Regions from separate parts of the Blautia sp. AF17-9LB genome, predicted to be linked through region 1. Evidence: predicted binding sites of a transcription regulator. Region 1 holds the regulator's gene; the other holds the start of a gene.

Region 1 (3,248 bases):
ACGCGTCGGAAATCTCCTGGAAAATGGTCTTTTCCATGTGGAGCACCTGATGCTCCTGATCGTAGTAACCGATCTGTACACGGCTTCCAAGTGTAAAAGAGCCGGCATCCGGGCGGATGACTTCGTTTAAGATCTTTAAGATCGTCGTTTTTCCCGTTCCGTTGTTTCCGATGATTGCGACGCGCTCCCCGCGCTTGATTTCGAAATTCAGATCCTGGAAAAGCGTCTGTCCCGGGAAGGCTTTGGAGAGGTGCTCGACGGTCAGCACATCGTTTCCGCTTGTGATGCGCGGTTCCAGACGGATCCGCATATCGGAGCGTACTTCGGTCGGCTTTTCCAGCACATCCATTTTGTCCAGCATTTTTTCACGGCTCTCGGCGCGTTTGATGGATTTCTCGCGGTTGAAAGATTTCAGCTTTGCAATGACTTCTTCCTGATGGTGGATTTCCTGCTGCTGGTTGACCCAGGCATGGTAAGCGGCTTCACGGAGCATTGCTTTTTTTTGACTGTAGGCGGTATAGTTTCCCTCAAAAGTTGTTACTTTTTTATTGTCCACTTCAACGACTTTTGTGACAACGCGGTCGAGAAAGTAACGGTCATGGGAGACGATCAGGACGGCTCCGCTGTAATTTAAAAGATACGTTTCGAGCCAGGAGATCGAGTCCATATCGAGGTGGTTGGTCGGCTCGTCGAGCAGAATGATGTCCGGTTTGGTGAGCAGCAGTTTACCAAGTGCCACGCGGGTCTTCTGACCGCCGGAGAGGGAGTCCACCTGTTTTTCAAAATCGCTCTCGGAAAAGCCAAGACCTTTTAAAACACCGACGACTTCACTGCGGTACGCGTATCCGTTTTCCAGTTCAAAGGTATGGGAGAGGCGGGTGTAGGTGGAAAGAAGTTCATCCAGCTCTGCACCGGATTTTGTATTCATATCACTTTCCATCTGACGGAGGCGTTCCTCCATATCGATCAGATTCTGTTTCGCGGTCAGCACTTCCTGGTAAATGGAAAGGTGTCCGGTCAGATCCTGATGCTGGGCGAGATAGCCCATCGTCTTTCCTTTGGAGAGGATGACCTCTCCCTCATCGGCCCTCATTTCGCCGATGATGATTTTTAACAGCGTCGATTTTCCGGCACCGTTGATGCCGACCAGTGCGGTTTTTTCGCGTTCTTCTATATGAAAAGATGCATTTTTGATAATTTCCGTTGTCCCGAATGCTTTCGAGATATTCTGACATGCAAGAATCATGTGGTTCCTCCAGATAACATATTTCTGTATTTTGACATAATACACCATCCTTATTATAGAGAGTAATACACAAAATTTCAAGAAATCTTTGACAATTTTCTATCAACCATATATAATATGAATATATGCAGGTGTAAATAAGGAGGAATTTATCTTGGAAGAAAAAGGAATTTCGCGGGCAGTTATCAAAAGACTTCCTAGATATTATCGTTACCTGGGCGAATTGCTGGAGGACGGAGTAGAACGGATCTCTTCCGGTGAGCTGAGCGAGCGGATGAAAGTGACAGCTTCCCAGATTCGCCAGGATTTAAATAATTTCGGCGGCTTCGGCCAGCAGGGGTATGGTTATAACGTGCGGTATCTGTACAGCGAGATTGGAAAAATTTTAGGTCTGGACAGAGTCCACAATATGATTTTTGTCGGAGCCGGAAATCTGGGACAGGCGCTTGCTAATTATGCGGCCTTTGAAAGAAGCGGATTCAAAACGGTCGGTATTTTTGACGTCAACCCGGTATTAAAAGGAATCTCCGTGCGCGGAATTGAAATCCGCATGGCGGACGAGCTTCCGGAATTTATCAAGGAACACCATGTAGAGATTGCGGCTTTGACACTGCCAAAAGCAAAAGCGGTAGAGATGGCAGAGATTCTCGTGGACAACGGTGTAAAAGCAATCTGGAATTTTGCACATACCGATCTAAACTTAAAACTTCCGAAAGATGTGATCGTCGAGAACGTCCATCTTTCCGAAAGTCTGATGCGTCTCTCCTACAATCTGACCAGATATGAGGCGGAGCATCCAAAGAACAATTAAGAAACCAAAACAAAAGCAGGAGAGTCTTCGGGAAACCGGAGACTTTTTCTGTTCACTTTCCGGATAAGGCAGGAAAAGGAGGAAAAGCGATGAAACGGATTCTTACAGCAGCACAGATGAAGCAGGCAGACCGCAATACGATCGAAACCATGGGGGTACCGTCCCTGGTACTGATGGAGCGCGCAGCGCTGTCCTGCGTGGAGGAGCTTCAAAATGGAACATGGGATACAGGAAAAGTCCTTGCTGTGTGCGGTCCCGGAAATAATGGAGGGGACGGTGCGGCAATTGCACGGATTTTAAAGACGAAAGGGGTGGATGCGGAACTGTTCTGTCTTGGAAATCCGGAAAAATACAGTGAAGGCATGAGAGCACAGAAGAAAATTGCGGAAAATTATGGGGTCCGTGAGGTTAAGAATCCGGATTTCCGGGAATATACTGTTATCATAGATGCCATCTTTGGAATTGGCGTATCCCGTCCGCTGGCAGGGGAGTACCGGAGGGCAGTGGAAGCAATCTGCGCAAGCGGTGTTCCTGTTCTTGCCGTGGACATCCCTTCGGGGATCCACACGGATACCGGAGAGGTCCTTGATGCGGCGGTGAAAGCCAGAGCCACGGTGACATTTGCCTGTGCAAAGCCAGGGCTTCTCTTTGATCCCGGAAAACGATATGCCGGAGAGGTCCTGGTCCGTGATATCGGAATCGGCTTTGATGCAGGAGAAGAGGAGACGCCCTGGTACGGTTCAGTGGAAAAAGAAGATCTGGACCGGTTTCTTACCCGCACGCCGATGGGAAATAAGGGAACCTTCGGAAAGGTGCTGGTACTTGCCGGTTCCGGTGCCATGTGCGGAGCCGCTGTTTTGTGTGCCAGGGCAGTCCTTGCATCCGGTGCCGGCATGGTAAAGGTTGTGACAGAGGAAAGAAACCGTACGCCGCTTTTCTGTGCCCTGCCGGAAGCAATGGCGGATTTCTGGAAGGAGGATGAGCCGCTTCCGGAAGAAGCCCTGCTGCAGGATCTCGCCTGGGCGGACGCTGTTGTTGCGGGACCGGGACTTTCCAAAAGCCGGACGGCAAAAGAACTGCTCGTTTTTACGGTGCAGCACACAGAAGTTCCTCTTGTTCTGGATGCAGATGCGCTGAACCTGATTGCAGAAGATGCAGAGATTCTTTCGGGCTGCCGGGCAGAAAAAATTT
Region 2 (3,248 bases), on a different contig from region 1:
TGAAAGAAAATGAATGCATTCTGACACTGGAAGGACTCGATGCCGTAATCTCCTGCCACGAAAACACAAGCGGTATTCGTGATCTTGAGCAGGCTGCTGAGCATATCGCAGCAAATGCGTTATATCAGATAGAAGTCAACCATGTTTCCTCTGTTACCTTTGATGCAGAAATGGTACGTGAACTGCTCTTGTCCTGCTGATCTGCCTTATTTTCTATTTTGAAGGCGTATCAGGGTACGGCGAAAACCAGTGACGCAACAATTCACGCTCTGTGGTGCTGAAATTTTTTGCATTATTTTGGAGTGTGCTGTAAAATAGTTTCCTGTCCCATCAGTCTGTACTTTCGGGCAGGGAACTATTTTATTTCTCCAGATATTTTCATAAAAGAAAGCCCCTGACACTTTCATGTCAGGGGCTTCCTTTCGGTCAATTCAGAAAATTTATTTCTGCGGACCAGCGGAAACAAGTGCTTTACCAGCAGCATTTCCTTCGTATTTTGCAAAGTTCTTGATGAATCTTTCAGCCAGATCCAGTGCTTTGGTCTCCCACTCGGAAGCATCAGCATAGGTATCGCGAGGATCCAGGATAGCCGGATCAACGCCCGGAAGTTCAGTCGGAACTTCGAAGTTGAAGTACGGAATAGTCTTCGTCGGAGCTTCGTTGATAGCACCGCTTAAGATTGCATCGATGATTCCACGGGTATCACGGATGGAGATACGTTTTCCGGTTCCGTTCCAGCCTGTGTTAACCAGGTATGCTTTTGCTCCGCTCTTCTCCATTTTCTTAACAAGCTCTTCTGCATATTTGGTTGGGTGCAGCTCCAGGAATGCCTGGCCGAAGCATGCAGAGAAGGTAGGAGTCGGCTCGGTAATTCCGCGCTCGGTTCCTGCAAGTTTTGCAGTAAATCCGGACAGGAAGTAGTACTGAGTCTGCTCTGGTGTCAGAACAGATACTGGCGGAAGTACGCCGAATGCATCTGCGGACAGGAAGATAACATTCTTAGCTGCCGGTGCAGAAGAAATCGGGCGAACGATGTTCTCAATGTGGTTGATCGGATAAGATACACGAGTATTCTCGGTTACGCTCTTATCATTGAAGTCGATCTTGCCTTCTGCATCAACAGTAACGTTCTCAAGCAGAGCGTCACGTCTGATTGCGTTGTAGATATCCGGCTCAGACTCTTTGTCCAGGTTGATAACTTTTGCATAGCAGCCGCCCTCGAAGTTGAATACTCCGTTGTCATCCCAGCCGTGCTCGTCATCACCGATCAGAAGACGTTTCGGGTCTGTGGAAAGTGTTGTTTTTCCTGTTCCGGAAAGTCCAAAGAAAATTGCGGTGTTCTCACCGTTCAGGTCTGTGTTTGCAGAGCAGTGCATGGAAGCGATGCCTTTCAGCGGCAGATAGTAGTTCATCATGGAGAACATACCTTTCTTCATCTCTCCGCCGTACCATGTGTTGATGATAACCTGCTCACGGCTTGTGATGTTGAATACTACTGCTGTCTCAGAGTTCAGACCCAGCTCTTTGTAGTTCTCAACTTTTGCTTTGGATGCGTTGTATACAACGAAATCCGGCTCGAAGTTCTCAAGCTCTTCTGCTGTAGGTTTGATGAACATGTTAGTTACGAAATGTGCCTGCCAAGCTACCTCAACGATGAAGCGGATAGCCATACGGGTATCTTTATTTGCGCCGCAGAATGCATCTACAACGAACAGTCTTTTGTTGGAGAGCTCTTTTTTGGCGATCTCTTTTACTGCTGCCCATGCTTCCTGGGTTGCCGGATGGTTATCGTTTTTGTACTCATCAGAAGTCCACCATACAGTATCTTTCGAATTCTCGTCCACAACGATGTATTTGTCTTTCGGTGAACGGCCTGTATAGATACCGGTCATAACGTTAACTGCACCAAGCTCTGTCTCCCGGCCTTTTTCATAGCCTTCCAGCTCTGGTTTTGTCTCTTCCTCAAATAACTGCTCATAAGAAGGGTTGTACACAATTTCTGTGGTACCGGTGATGCCATACTTTGTTAAATCGATCTGTGCCATCTTGTAATTAACCTCTTTCCTTTGATAGTAATACTGCTTCATTCTGCAAAATGCAGAAATTTGAAGGTATCCTTTAGAAGAAACCGGACCAGCCGGCCTCTTCTACTCTAATTATACATAAAAGGCCAAAAAAATCAACTGAAAATCTTCCGTTTTTTTACAGAACGTGTCCCAAAATCTGTAAAAATTTTATAAACTTCGATTTTTCGAAGTTTTCTGACAATTGCATTTTTGTACACTTCATCCTGCAAATTGACATTTTTTGATTTTTTATGTTATAATATTAATAATTATGTTCGGAAAGAAGTTTCTTTATGTATTACGATCTGACCCGCGGGAAAATCTCCCGCTCTCTTATCCTGTTTGCCCTGCCGATGATCGCAGGAAATCTGTTGCAGCAGTTTTACAACATTGCCGACACCCTGATCGTCGGACGCGTTCTCGGAAGCAATGCGCTCGCCGCCGTCGGCTCCTCCTATACGCTGATGACGTTTCTGACTTCCATTTTTCTCGGCCTGTCGATGGGCGCCGGTGCGCTCTTTTCGATTTATCAGGGACGAAAAGATCTTTCTTCTTTAAAACTTTCGATTCTCCACGCGTTTCTGCTGATCCTTGCCGTTACGCTCGTGCTGAATCTCGCTGTTTATGCAGGCATCGAGCCGATCCTTACGTTTCTTCGCGTCCCGGATGAAGTCCGTCCCGGCATGCGGACGTATCTTCTGATTATCTTTGCCGGCCTTATTGCAACATCCGTATACAATTTCTTTTCCTGTATGCTGCGCGCGCTCGGAAACTCTTCTGTGCCGCTGATTTTTCTCGCTGTCTCTGCTGTGCTGAACATTGCACTGGATCTGCTCTTTGTCGCTGTACTGCCGTTCGGCATCGCAGGCGCGGCGCTCGCTACGGTTCTTGCGCAGTATGTGTCCGCCGTCGGTATTCTGCTCTATGTGCTGCTCCGCTGCCGCATGTGGCTGCCGTCAAAAAAAGAATGGCGTTTCAGCCATTCCATTTTAAAAGAGATTCTGAATCTTTCTTCGATGACCTGCATTCAGCAGTCGGTCATGAATTTCGGCATTCTGATGGTACAGGGGCTCGTCAACAGCTTCGGTCCGGCGGTCATGGCGGCATTTGCGGCCGCGGTGAAAATTGATACCTTTGCCTATCTGCCGGTGCAGGATTTCGGAAATGCCTACTCCACTTTCA

The links. The regulator Rex, encoded in region 1, represses fermentation and respiration genes when NADH is low (regulators of the CRP and FNR family bind a similar motif). The targets are predictions, from matches to a motif close to ATTGTTAANTANTTAACAAT.
Region 2: the regulator Rex is predicted to act here: its motif matches at 2,317-2,336, upstream of pckA (phosphoenolpyruvate carboxykinase (ATP)).

The regions. Positions count from the first base shown of each region.
Region 1 is NZ_QUGU01000028.1:9,186-12,433, reverse strand. It holds gene DWX00_RS18910 (ABC-F family ATP-binding cassette domain-containing protein) at 1-1,246, opposite strand, end outside; gene DWX00_RS18905 (redox-sensing transcriptional repressor Rex) at 1,401-2,057, shown strand; gene DWX00_RS18900 (bifunctional ADP-dependent NAD(P)H-hydrate dehydratase/NAD(P)H-hydrate epimerase) at 2,147-3,248, shown strand, end outside.
Region 2 is NZ_QUGU01000005.1:95,830-99,077, forward strand. It holds gene DWX00_RS07045 (AAA family ATPase) at 1-200, shown strand, start outside; gene pckA (phosphoenolpyruvate carboxykinase (ATP)) at 441-2,045, opposite strand; gene DWX00_RS07060 (MATE family efflux transporter) at 2,360-3,248, shown strand, end outside.